Regions from separate parts of the Nitrospirillum guanabarense genome, predicted to be linked through region 2. Evidence: predicted binding sites of a transcription regulator. Region 2 holds the regulator's gene; each other region holds the start of a gene.
What was found. Region 2 encodes PhoB, which activates phosphate uptake and scavenging genes when phosphate is short. Its sites were predicted from a motif close to TNTCATAAAACTGTCA; they were not measured.
Positions count from the first base shown of each region.

Region 1 (4,436 bases), 190 kb from region 2:
TCAGGAAGGGCTGAACGGTCCGCTGCAGGAAGGGCGCGAACACGAACAGGCCCCAGATGCCGTAGATGATGCTGGGGATGCCGGCCAGCAGTTCCACCGCGATGCCGATGGGACGCTTGGCCCAGGCGGGGCACAGTTCGGTCAGGAAGATGGCGATGCCGAAACTGACGGGCACGCCCACCAGCATGGCGATGGCCGAGGTGACCAGCGTACCGTAGATGGGGGCCAGCGCGCCGAACTTCTCCGTCACCGGATTCCAGATCTCGGTCGTGACGAAACCGAAGCCGAAGGCCTTGAGGGCCGGCAGCGCGCCATGGATGAGCGAAACGATGACACCGCCCAGGAGCGTCAGCACCAGGAGGGCGAAAAACAGGGTGGCGCCGCGAAACAGAAGGTCGTTGCGGCGCTGCGTGCGCGCCCGCGGACTCTCCGCGCTGATGTCCGATGCCTTTACCGCCATGTCCACCAAAGCACCCCTCCGGCCGTAGGCCCTGCGATAACCCGAACGCGATGACCTAATAAACCCGGATGTCTATCAAGGAAGCCGACAAAGAGGGAGAGGAGCCGTAGGCGACCCCTCTCCCGACCTTTGTCCCCCGGACCTGGAGCCCGGGGGCGCTTCCTTTTACCCGAGGACTTTTACTTCGACCAGACGGGCTTGCCGTCGGCGGTCTTCACCGTGGCCCACGACTTCTGGACCTGGGCGACCACGGCGGCCGGCATCGGGACGTAGTCCAGCTGCTCGGCGGCGGCCTGGCCGTTGTTGTAGGCCCAGTCGAAGAACTTCAGGGCCTCGGCGACGGCGGCGCCATCCTGCGGCTGGCTGTAGACCAGGATGAAGCTGGCGCCGGTGATCGGCCAGCTGTCGGCGCCCGGCTGGTCGACCAGCACCAGGTAGAAGCCCGGGGCGTTGGCCCAGTCGGCACCGGCGGCGGCGGCTTGGAAGGCCTTGATCTCCGGGCTGACGACCTTGCCGTCCTTGTTCTTCAGCTTGGTGAAGGTCAGGCTGTTCTGCTTGGCGTAGGCGTACTCGACGTAGCCGATGGCGCCTTCGGTCAGCTTCACCATGTTGGCGACGCCTTCGTTGCCCTTGGCGCCCAGGCCGGCGGCCCACTGCACCGAGGTGTTGGCGCCGACGCGATCACCGAATTCCTTGCTTTCCTTGGACAGGTAGGTGGTCCACAGGAAGTTCGTGCCCGACCCGTCGGAACGGTACACCGGAACGATGGAGGTGCTGGGCAGGGCCAGGCCGGGGTTCAGCGCCTTGATGGCCGGGTCGTCCCACGAGGCGATCTGGCCCAGGTAGATCTTGGCGATGGTCGGGCCGTCCAGCTGGATCTGGCCGGGGGCGATGCCCTTCACGTTGATGACGGGGACGACGCCGCCCATGATCATCGGGAACTGCTGCAGGCCCGCTTCCTTCAGCTCTTCCGCCTTCAGGGGCATGTCGGAGGCGCCGAACGTGACGGTCTTCGCCTTGATCTGCTTGATGCCGCCGCCGGAACCGATGGACTGGTAGTTCAGGCCCACGCCGGTCTTGGCCTTATAGGCCTCGGCCCATTTGGCGTAGATGGGGTACGGGAAGGTGGCGCCGGCGCCGCTGATGTCGGCAGCCTGGGCGGCGCCCACCATCATCACCGCGGCCGCGGCGGCAACCATGCCCTTCAGCAGGTTCTTCGGTTGAAAGTTCACGGGATTCCCCCACGGGTTGGAACGTCTTAGTCGACCGTCTCGGGGCCCCGGCCGGTTCGCCCAGGGCTATGCCCCGCGACCGCTTCCTGATCCCGTCTCGACGGGCGGACCCTAAATTCCGGGTCCTGAACCTTTGGTGACGAGTATGTTACGGTTTTATGAAACTGTGGGCGTTTTGTCGCAGGGCAAGGCCCCGTTCACGCCCCGTACCGCCTTGCGGACCGGCAACACCCCCGGCCGGCACGGGCGCGCCACCGGACACGGGCGATTCTCAAGTTCTTTTCAAGCGTCTCCGCGCCACCAGCACCGGCACGGTTTTTCTGCCCTGTCGCCGCCCGTCGCCGATAGTCGCAAGCACCTTCCCGGGTGCGCCCTATTCACAACACTATAGATGCAATCGATCATCCAAACCTCTTTTTGGGGGCCACCGGCACCCCTCCGGCCTCTACTACGGTAGTCCCGGATTTGTTGCCCCGCCTTACTTTAAGGCCGCTAAAACACCCGACTCGAAACTGTTGCAGCGGCGCCACAGCCAGCCCCTTTCATAAATCTGTCAACCTTTAGCAGTCTCGCTGTCATGCTATATTGCTACCGAGCGCTTCGTTAGGGCCGCAGCCCAAACGCTCCAAACGCGTGACGTCGGCCCCGAAACCCCGGGATTGGGCGGCATGCCGTAGACCGGATGATGGGAGAATCTAGGAATGAACCTGAAGACCGTGTTGCTCGCTGGCACGGTGCTGAGCGTGGCTTTCGCCACCGCCGGCGCCTCCGCTGCGGAAAATAAGAAGTCGAACGCCGCCTCCGCCACTGCCGCCGCCGCCGCCACTCCGCTGGCCACCCAGGCGCAGATCGACGCGCTGAACAAGCAGATCCAGGCGCTGCAGGCCCAGTTGCAGGCGATCTCGGCCCAGACCGACGCCGCCAACAAGGCCGCCGCCGAGTCCAAGGCCGCCGCCGAAAAGGCCGCCACGTCGGCCACCGCCGCCACGGCGAACCTGCCCAGCATCACCTTCCCCAACGGCGTGCCGACCTTCACGTCCGCGGACAAGGCGTTCAGCTTCCAGCCCGTCGGCCGTATCCACCTGGATTACGGCTATAACTTCCAGGACGCCAAGAACCCGGACAACCGTCAGGTCAAGGACACCACCGACGGCTTCAACTTCCGTCGCGCCTACATCGGCTTCGCCGGCAAGGCCTTCAACGACTTCACCTACAACGTGACGGCCGACTTCCCCGGCCGCTTCAACCAGTCCGGCCGCCTGCAGACCGCGCAGTTGACCTATACCGGGTACAAGGGGTGGCTGATCGACGTCGGCGCCATGCAGCCGGCCTTCACCTTCGAAGACAGCATCAGCTCCAACGACATCGGCCTGGTCGAGCGCCCCGGCATCAACAACGTCGTGACCGGCCTGATCGCCAGCGAAGGCCGCCTGTCGGCCGGCGTGCGCACCTTTGGCGACAACTATTTCGCCGACGTCTACCTGACCGGCGCCAACGTCAACACCAGCCCGTTCGGCAGCACCACCGTGCTGACCAGCACCGGCGGCGCGACCTCTTCCGTCACCTCCAGCGCCGTGACCGGCGTGGCCGACGACCAGAAGGCCGCCTTCGCCCGCGCCGCGTTCCGCCCGATCAACGATGAGCACACCATCGTCCATGTCGGCGCCGACGTCGGCTACATGTACGCCCCGCCGCAGACCAACGGCGTGAACGCCGCCGGTTCGCACGTGCTGGCCCTGTCCGAGCGTCCGGAAAACCGCTACGGCGGCCTGGGCGCCATCCTGAACACCGGCAACATCAACGCCGACAGCGTCGCCATCTACGGCGGCGAGGCCGCGGTGCGTTACGACAGCTTCTGGGCGCAGGGCGAAGGCTACCAGATCGACGTGAAGCGCCGTAAGGACCTGTCCACGGCCACCAACGACCCGAGCTTCTTCGGCTACTACGCCGAAGCCGGCTGGGTCCTGACCGGCCAGAAGCGCAACTACGTCGCCAACCAGGGCGCCTTCAGCGCCCCGACGGTGGACAAGCCCCTGAACCCCGGCGCCGGCCAGTGGGGCACCTGGGAAGCCGTGGCGCGCTACAGCTTCCTGAACCTGAACTCCGACACCTGGGCCACCAACACCGCCAACCGCGTGCGCGGCGGCCAGCAGGAAGTGTGGACCCTGGGCCTGAACTGGTACATGACCAGCAACGTCCGCTTCATGCTGGACTATCAGTTCATCGACCTGAAGAAGTACTCGTCCGCCACCAACAACACCCAGGTGGGCGACAACTGGCAATCCCTGGGCGGCCGCGTCCAGTTCACGTTCTAAGCCAGTTCACGTTCCAAGGTTGGCTTCCCCTCGGGGAAGGCATCCTGGTTCCAGGGAACCCCGCCGGTTCGCCGGCGGGGTTTTTCTTTGGCTGCGACACTTGCCCACGGGGGCTTCGCCGGACGGAACACATCTTCCCCTATGGCGATCGCGGAAAATTGTCATAGTTCGGTTATAGAAACGCATGTCAGCGATTAGGTTGCGCCCCGGCGGATGCTGGGCCAAAAGGGCCTGAGGCTTGACGCCGGATCGAGAGGACGAGCGCGATGGACGAGGGGCGTGGCGGCATGAACCCGCAGGATGAGGACGTGGCGCAGCCGGCGCGCGACGAGGCGCAGGATGCCGCCATCGCCGCCGAACTGGCGGCCGAGGCGGAGGAGCTGGCCGACATCGACCTGGGCGACGAAGGCGACGACGACGGCGCCGAGG
Region 1 covers NZ_JAYEER010000004.1:2,107,774-2,112,209, forward strand. Annotated here, with positions in the region: gene pstC (phosphate ABC transporter permease subunit PstC) at 1-460, opposite strand, end outside; gene pstS (phosphate ABC transporter substrate-binding protein PstS) at 640-1,692, opposite strand; gene UAA55_RS27810 (OprO/OprP family phosphate-selective porin) at 2,394-4,007, shown strand; gene UAA55_RS27815 (DUF1003 domain-containing protein) at 4,274-4,436, shown strand, end outside.
Region 1: a site for PhoB is predicted at 1,841-1,856, ahead of pstS (phosphate ABC transporter substrate-binding protein PstS). Genes of this name have one in related genera too.

Region 2 (4,436 bases):
CAGCAGGCGCAAGGCCAGGCGCAGCAGGCGGGGGTCGGTGGGCATGGGCAGGTGCAGCGGTTCGCGCGGGGCCAGGCGGACCTCATCCAGCAGCACGGCCAGCAACCGCTCCTGCTCCGGCGTCAGCGCCGCCTCCGGCGGCCATTCCGTCACCCGCCGCACCAGCGAGCGCAGCAGGTCGCTGATGCCCATGACGCAGGGGGTGTCGGGCAGGCCGGCGCAGGCTTCCGGCGTCAACATCATGCCCCAGCCGTCCAGCACGCCGCTGATGGTCACCTTGTGCATCATGCCGGGCGGCAGCCATCCCGCGCGCAAGGGGGGCAGCATCCAGGACCCGTGGGCCGTGCGCACATGGACCAGGCCGTTGGCGACGCAGAACAGCTGCCCCCGCCGGTGCGCGTGCCAGTCGAGCTCCCTGGTGCCCATGCGGCCCCGGTCCTCCCGCGAGTGGCTGCCCCAGAAGGTCAGCACGGGCGGGCCGTCCGCGCGCTCGCACATCTGCAGGAAGGCTTCCTTGGTCATGGGGGCGGTGTCGTGGGCGTGGCGCATGACTTCCCTGGGGGCGGCTGGCGGGGGAGGGGGACGGAGGCGGCTGGCGAACGGTTTGGCCGTTCCGCATTATTTTTCGTCCGACTATCGTTATCAAGCTTGTCCTGTTTCGCGTTACCGAATCCCCAATGACGGTTTTGGCGGATGGTGACGAGATGGACGGGACGCGGGTGGCGATCATCGGGGCGGGCCTGGGTGGCCTGTGCCTGGCGCAGGCGCTGACGCGCGCCGGTATCGACTGCGTGGTGTATGAGCGGGACGGGGCCCTGGACGGCAGGGCGCAGGGCTATCGCTTGCGCATCGACGCCGACGGCGCCGACGCCCTGGCCCGGTGCCTGCCGGCCGAACTGTACGACCTGTTCCGGCGCACCTGCGCCGTGCCGGCCCCGCGCAGCCGTTTCCTGGACGGCCAGCTGGCGCCGGTGGCCGGTCGCGCGCCGGCGGTGTGGAGCGCCGCCGATGACGGCGCGCAAACGCGGGAAGATGCTGGCGATCTCTGCGCCCACCGCCAGACCGTGCGGGAAATCCTGCTGACGGGGATCGCGGAGCGGGTACGCTTCGGCGCCGCCTTCCAGACCCTGGCCGTGGGCCCGGACGGCCGTGCCCACGTCGCCTTCGCCGATGGCACCGCCGTCCGCGCCGACCTGGTGGTGGCCGCCGATGGCGTCAACTCCGCCGTCCGCCGCCAGCTGATGCCGCAGGCGGAACCGCTGGACGTGGGCGCGGTCTGTCTTTATGGCCGCACCACCCTGACACCCCAGGTGCGGGCGGCGGTGAGCGATGATCTGTGCGCCGGCACCAGCGTGGTCTTCGCGGACGGCTATGCCGGCATCATCGACCCCATGCTGTTCGATTGGGGCGCCACGCCACCCGGCGTCACGCCTGTGGCCGACTATCTCTACTGGGCGTTGATCGGCCCCCGTACTCGGCTGACCGGAGCTTTCCCCGGTGTGGTGCCGGCGATGGTGGCGGAGCATCTGGCCCGCGATTGGCACCCCAGCCTGCGCGGCCTGTTCCGGCACGCCGACCGGGACGGCGTGGCCCTGCTGCCGGTGCGCAGCGCCCGCCTGGCCCGTACTTGGCCCCTTTGGACGGCGGCACCGGCGACCTTCCTGGGCGACGCCATCCATGCCATGAGCCCCGCCGGCGGCCTGGGCGCCAACACCGCCCTGCGGGACGCCGCCGTGCTGGCGGCGTGCCTGGCCGGCCAAGCCTCGCCTGAGGAGGCCGCGCGAAATTATGAGGAGGAGATGCGCGTGCGCGCGGCGCGCGCCATCCACCTTTCGGAAGTGGGCGCGGCCGCCCTGTTCGCGGACGTGATTTAGGAAGCGCTATGTCCCAAGCAGCGGCACGAGACTCGGCCTCGCGCCGTAGGACGCGGTCCCTCATTCACAAGGAAAAGGGGCCGCCGGAAGTTTGCGGATGGCGTGGCGGACTGTAAACCGGGGAAGCCAAGCCGGCGCATGTCGGAACCCGGCGTCCGAAGGGGCCTTTGATCCATCAAGGTCAAAGGCCACGCGCCATCAAGCCGACTTCATGTCCAGGGCATAGCCGGCCGAACGCACGGTGCGGATCATGTCCAGTTCCGTGTCCTCGTTCAGGGCCTTGCGCAGGCGGCGGATGTGCACGTCGACGGTGCGCGGCTCCACATAGACGTCGTGGCCCCAGACGATGTCCAGCAGCTGCTCACGCGAGAAGACGCGGCCGGGGTGCTGCATGAAATGGCGCAGCAGGCGGAATTCCGTCGGCCCCAGGTGGATGTCGCGGCTGTTGCGGCGCACGCGGTGGGCCGCCAGGTCCATGCTGATGTCACCGTAGCGCAGCAGTTCCTCGGCCAGCGAGGGCACGGCCCGGCGCAGCACGGCGCGGATGCGGGCCACCAGCTCGGTCGGGCTGAAGGGCTTGGAGATGTAGTCGTCGGCGCCGGAGTTCAGGCCGCGCACCTTGTCCGCCTCCTCGCCCCGGGCGGTCAGCATGATGATGGGGATTTCACGGGTCTTGGGGTTGCGGCGCATCTGGCGGCAGACCTCCAGCCCGCTCATCAGCGGCAGCATCCAGTCCAGCAGCACCAGGTGCGGCGCCTGCTCATCGGCCAGCAGCAGGGCTTCCTCGCCGTCGCCGGCGGTCAGCACCCGGAAGCCTTCCTTTTCCAGGTTGTAGCTCAGCAGCGTGACGAGGTCGGCTTCGTCCTCGACGATCAGAACCAAGGGCTTCAACGAGGCGTTCATGGGGTGTCCCTAAAACTGGCTGTCCGGGGTCGGGTAAGCGGTGGCAAGTCTAAGTCGTCTATAGGTTCGGGCGTGAGGAACGGCCCGGGGAAAGGCTCACACATCGTCCACGGCGTCGGCGCCGTGCAGGCCGCTGCCGTGCAGGTCAACATCGGCCGTGGGACCGACGACGAAGCTGGACTGGTCATGCTTGGGCCGGTCGGAGGTCAAGGTCTGGCCCAGCACCAGGAAGTGGATGGTTTCCGCGATATTGGTGGCGTGATCGCCCGCCCGTTCCAGATTCTTGGCGATGAACAACAGGTGGGTGCAAGGGGTGATGTTGCGCGGGTCTTCCATCATATAGGTCAGGACCTCCCGGAACAGGCTGGTGTACAGGTCGTCCAGCTCTTCATCCCGGTTCCAGGCGTCGATGGCCTTGCCCACGTCGCGGTCAATATAGGCGTCCAGCACGTCCTTCAGCATGCTTTCCACCAGCTTGCCCATGCGCGGGATGGCGCTGACGGGCCGCACGGCGGGAAGCTTGGCCATCGCCATGCTGCGCTTGGCGATGTTGGCGGCATAGTCGCCGGTGCGTTCCAGGTCGGCGGAAATCTTCAGGGCGGCCAGGATTTCGCGCAGGTCGCCGCCCACGGGCTGGCGCAGGGCCAGCATGCGCACGGCCTCCTGCTCGATGCCGCGCTCATAGTCGTCCAGCTGATGGTCGGCCTGCATCACCCGGGCGGCCAGGTCCGCGTCGCGGCGCACCACCGCCTGGACCGCGCCGTCCACCTGGGCTTCGGCCACGCCACCCATCTGGGTGATCAGGTTGGACAGGCGCTGCAGCTGCTGCTCGAACGACTTAACCGTATGCTCGGCCGGCATTCTCTTACCACCCCACCCCCGGCGGTCCTGGCCGGGGCATGAAAAACGGCGGCCGGCTGGACACATCGCCGGTCGGGCAGGGTGGACCATAGCGACAGGTCGCTATGGAATTGCTACAGATAAACGACAGTTTTGTGACGGCGCTGCCGGTCGTCTTGATTTCCAAAAAGCGCCGCCGCTTCAGCGGCTTATGCCATACGACCGTAGTGCCGCCACCCGGGTCGCTGAAGCCGCTTCGCCGTCAGGCGGCGCCCCGGCCGCCTTCCTGTGACAGATTCGGGGCAGATTGGGGTAAGGGCTTTTCCGCCTTCTCCCCCGGCTTTTCCACGCCGGGCAGGTGGACGGTGAAGGTGCTGCCCTTGCCCACTTCGCTGTCGATGGTCAGGCGGCCGCGATGACGGTTGACGATGTGCTTCACGATGGCCAGGCCCAGACCCGTACCGCCCAGGGCGCGGCTGCGGGCGGCGTCCACGCGGTAGAAGCGCTCGGTCAGGCGGGGCAGATGGGTGCGGGCGATACCTTCGCCCTTGTCGGTCACCGACACCTTGATGCCCACCACCTTCTGGGGCGCCGCCTGGCGGGCGCGGATGCCGGTGGCGCCCGGCGCCGGCGGAGCCTCCGCCCGTTCCAGCGCCACCACCACGTCGGTCTGCTCGCGCCCGTACTTGATGGCGTTGTCGATCAGGTTCTGGAACACCTGGGTCAGCTGGTCCTCATCCCCCTGCACCCGGGGCAGATCCTCCCCCCTGGACGCGGATGGTGATCTTCCGCGCCGCCGCCTTCAGCTCCAGCATGGCG
Region 2 covers NZ_JAYEER010000004.1:2,299,811-2,304,246, reverse strand. Annotated here, with positions in the region: gene UAA55_RS28700 (AraC family transcriptional regulator) at 1-549, opposite strand, end outside; gene UAA55_RS28695 (FAD-dependent oxidoreductase) at 678-1,874, shown strand; gene phoB (phosphate regulon transcriptional regulator PhoB) at 2,073-2,777, opposite strand; gene phoU (phosphate signaling complex protein PhoU) at 2,874-3,638, opposite strand; gene UAA55_RS28680 (ATP-binding protein) at 3,880-4,365, opposite strand; gene UAA55_RS28675 (histidine kinase dimerization/phospho-acceptor domain-containing protein) at 4,352-4,436, opposite strand, start outside.

Region 3 (4,436 bases), 1.6 Mb from region 2:
ACGCCGGGCGCCTGTTCGCCATCGCGCAACGTGCTGTCATTGATGACGATGGGCGGGGCCTTGAGCATGTCGCGTCTCCTTGAATCCGGGTTCAGGCGAAGGTGGGGGTGCGGTCCCGCCAAAGCGGCGACGCGGCGCGCAGCCGGCCGATGATATCGGGCAGCGTGTCCAGGACGGCATCCACGTCCGGGCCGGCGCTGTCGCGGGAGAACGAGAAGCGGATGGCGCCGCGGATGGCGCCGGCCGGCACGCGCATGGCGCGCAGCACGTGCGACGGCTCCATCCCGCCGGACGCGCAGGCTGAGCCGGACGATACGGCGATGCCCGCCCGGTCCAGCATCAGCAGCACGGCGTCGGCGTCGACATAGTCGAAGGCGATGCAGGCCGTGTTGGGCAGGCGGTCGGCCAGGTTGCCAAGGACGCGGGCGTGGCCGATACGGGCCAGCACCCCCTGTTCCAGCCGGTCGCGCAAGCCGCCGATCCAACCCTGTTCCGTTTCCAAATAACGCGCGGCCAATTCCGCCGCCCTGCCCAGGCCAACGATGCCGGGCACGTTTTCGGTGCCGGCGCGACGGCCCCGTTCCTGCCGGCCGCCGCGCAGCAGGGGCCGGAAGGCCACCCCCTTGCGCAAATACAGGCCACCGATGCCCTTGGGCCCGTGCAGCTTGTGGCCCGACAGCGACAACATGTCGATGGCCGTGTCCTGAAGGCGGAGAGGCAGGCGGCCCACACCCTGCACGGCATCGGTGTGGAACAAGGCGCCGGCGGCGCGCGCCTGCCGCGCCAGCGCCTCCACCGGGAACAGGCTCCCCGTCTCGTTATTGGCCCACATGACGGAGACCAGGGCCGTGCGCGGCCCCAGCGCCCGCTCGAAATCGTCCATGTCCAGGCGGCCGTCGCCGTCCACCCCGACCACGTGCACCTTGATGCCGCGCGTCTTTTCCAGATGCGCCACCAGGGCCAGCACGGCCGGGTGTTCCACCGCCGTCGTCACAATCTCATCCCGGCCAGGCTGGCTTTCCAGGGCCGACAGGATGGCGGTGCTGTTGGCCTCCGTCCCGCCGGAGGTGAAGACGATCTCATGATCATGGCCCGCCCCCAGCAGGGCCTGCACCTGCCGCCGCGCCAACCGCACCCCATCCGCCGCCGTCGCCCCAAAGGCATGGCCGGACGAGGCGTTGCCATACCGCTCCGTGAAATAGGGCAGCATGGCCGCCACCACTTCGGGATCGGTGCGGGTGGTCGCGTTGTTGTCGAGGTAGACGGGCCGCATGACACCTCCTCCCCTCAGTGCGGTTCCACACCCCGGCCCAAGACGGGGACCAGGCGCACGAAGGCGCCCAATCGCTCCACCACCCGGGCCTGGATGCCATCCAGCGTGGTGGCGCTGAGCCGGCACAGGACGCAGGCGCCGGTCAGCCGGACGCGCACGATGTCGCCGTCCACCTCCAGCAGTTCGCAGTCGCCGCCGTCGCGCTGAAGACCGGGGCGGATTTCGGCGATGGCGTCGCGGATGATCCGCACGCGGCGGTCCTCGGCACCGTCCATGACCGCCCGGTCGGCGGCCAGATCATCGGTCGTGGGGGTCAGCATGGGCGGCCCCTCAACCGAAGGACTTGCCGCAGCCGCAGGCGGACTTGGCGTTGGGGTTGTCGAAGGTGAAACCGGACCCTTCCAGCGCCACGACGAAATCGATGGTGGTGCCGTTCAGCAGCTCATGGCTTTTGGTGTCGACGAAGACCTTGACGCCATCCTGGTCGATGACGGTGTCGTCCGCCTCGGCCTCGCCCGCCAGGCCCATCATGTATTTGTAGCCGGCGCACCCGCCGGCATCGACGCTGATGCGCAGGCCCCCCGCGGGGTTTGCGGCGCCGGCGATGGCGCTGCGGACGGCGTTCAAAGCGCTGGAGGTCAAGGTGATCATGAGGGACACCTGCGATGGTTGCGGGTTGGTGACCCTCAGCCTCAGCAAGGTGCATGCCAGAAGGCAGATCGTTGGAATATATGAATTTTCCCGGCAAAACGCTGTTGCCTTTACCCCGACGATGTCGGGTTTGCGACAGGGGCGTTTCCTGCAAGCGGACGGGGGACGGCGCAGGAAACCCCGCGAAACCAAGGGGTACGGCCGGCGCGCGTCGGCCGGCAAAGCGCTTGCAAAGGGGAACACCGGGGCCCGATCCCGCGGGCCATTCCAAGAAGCAGGAGCCCCCGTTGACCACCATCGAGAACACCGCCCTGGCCCGTCTGGCCAAGGAAGACCGGCTGATGAACGCCGTGCTGAAGGCACCGACCACGAAGCCCGGCCGCTTCGGCTTTCGTGGCGACATCGCGCTGAAGTTCCAGCCGCACATCGCCGATGAAAAGCGCCCGCCCGAGTACAAGCTGGAACAGGTGCTGACCTTCGCGCAGGAGGGGGAGGCGACCATCCCCGTCCTGGCGGGCTACATCCATTCCTTCGCCTACCTGAAGGACGTGGCGGAGGTGCTGGCCGGCCTGCTGCGGCCCAATGGCAAGTACTTCATCTTCTGCAACAACATCGATCTGCTGGCCGGCTACCAGGTCACGCTGGACGGCATCCCCTACACGGTCCTGCCTTGCGATAAATCCACCGTATGGAAGGAGATGATGGATCTGATGGGCGTCGACAAGAACGACATCAAGAAGCTGGACACCGCCGGCAAGCTGGATGTGTTGCTGGAAATCAGCCTGCGCTTCGACCGGCGCTATCCGGCGCTGAGCTTTGAGGACGGTGTGGCGCAGATGCTGCCGGTGAGGAACCGCAACGAGAACCGGCCGGTTTGAGGCCAGGGCCGCCTTACGCCCCCGCCTCCTCCACCAGGGTGACGCCGGTGACGCAGATATCCCCGTCGACGACGGACAGCGCCACCGGCACCAGGCCCCGCCCTTTGCACGGGCCGTCCACGCACACGCCGGTGGCCAGGTCGAACAGGGCGCCGTGCTTGCCGCACATCAGCCGCGTGCCGTCACCGTCCAGGAACTGGTTACGCTCCCAATCCAGATGCACGTCGTTGTGCGGGCAGCGGTTGACGTACCCCACCACCTGGCGCCCCCACCGCACCACGACGATGGCCCAGGGGCGGTGCGTGCCGTCGCCGTCGACGCGCAGCAGCTGGAACCCCCAGGCCTTGCGGCTGGGGATCTCGTCCAGCCGGCAAAGGACGTAAGCCAAATCCGGATCGGCGGACGGCAGCGCGGCGGTCATGGGCGGGCACCTCCGATGGCAGCGGTCAAAAGGCGGGCACGGGGCGGCCGGAGCGGACGTGGGCCAACATGGCCTCGCCATCCTCCGCCCCGAAGCAGGTGTCGAAGTCGTCGCAATCGGTGCAGACCGGGGCGGTGCACAGGGTGAAGCCCTCCGCCCGGCAGATCATCCGGTACAGGAACTTCTTCCATTTCATGTCCTGGCGGTTGCGATCCGCCAAGCCACCGAAGTGGCGGCGCATCAGCGCCGACAGCTCCCCGCGGTCGCGCAATCCCAGATCCTGCCAGAGGTGGTTGGGGCGGCTGCACCGCCGGGCCACCATGGCCGCCAGGTCGCGCTGCAGGTCATTGCCGTCGCCCGCGTACATCCACAGCAGATCCCGCACCGCCATCTCATCATCACCCAGGTTGGCGGGACCGCCGGCCAACGCGGCGATGGCCGGCCACGCGCCCGGGAACAGGCGGCGGACCAGGCTTTCCAGGGCGGCCCCGTCCAACCCGGCGCGCGCCGGCAACGACCCCGCGCCCATCACCGCCTCGGTCCAGGCCAGCGACAGGATGCTGGCGGTGACGTGCAGGTCGAACGGGTCACCCGCCGCCACCGCCCGCCCCATCAACAGGCCATAGGCATCGGCGGGGCGCATCGGCGACCTCACGCGGCGTCCGCCGCCAGGGGCGCGTGGGTCTGGCAGTTGGCGGGACAGACGCGGGCGCAGGCCCGGCAGCCGACGCAGGCGCCGGCGTCATCCATGACCATCACCTTCTTCTCGATCTCGTCATCGTCGTCGTCGCCGCCGAGGTCGACCATCTCGCCGTCCTCGGTGATGCCCTTCAGCACCATCACCCCCCGGCCACAGACCTTGAAGCACCGGCCGCAGCCGATGCAGCGCTTGGCGTCGATGGCGATCAGGAAGTCCGGCTGCCAGGCGCGGCCGTCGCGGGTCAGGGATGACATGGGCTTTCCCTCCTCCTCACGGTGCCACGGACAGCTGGCCGGCGCCGGCCCAGGCGGCTTCCGCCGTCTTCAGGTCGGCGCGTTTGCGTTCCAGCACGGCGAAGGCCTCATGGGCGCGCTGGGCCACGTCCAGGATGGATGGCCAGTTGACGGGCAGTTCCTCCGACAGGTCGTGCAGGTCCATCTTGGCCTGCATGGCCTTGGCCGACAGCTTCTTGATCTCGGCCTTCAACGCCTCGACGTCACTCATGCCATCCTC
Region 3 covers NZ_JAYEER010000004.1:719,790-724,225, reverse strand. Annotated here, with positions in the region: gene nifV (homocitrate synthase) at 1-68, opposite strand, end outside; gene nifS (cysteine desulfurase NifS) at 92-1,273, opposite strand; gene UAA55_RS21315 (NifU family protein) at 1,288-1,593, opposite strand; gene UAA55_RS21310 (HesB/IscA family protein) at 1,604-1,924, opposite strand; gene UAA55_RS21305 (hypothetical protein) at 2,212-2,802, shown strand; gene UAA55_RS21300 (Rieske (2Fe-2S) protein) at 2,816-3,223, opposite strand; gene UAA55_RS21295 (nitrogen fixation protein NifQ) at 3,249-3,866, opposite strand; gene fdxB (ferredoxin III, nif-specific) at 3,875-4,177, opposite strand; gene UAA55_RS21285 (CCE_0567 family metalloprotein) at 4,194-4,427, opposite strand.
Region 3: a site for PhoB is predicted at 2,047-2,062, ahead of UAA55_RS21310 (HesB/IscA family protein). Genes of this name have one in related genera too.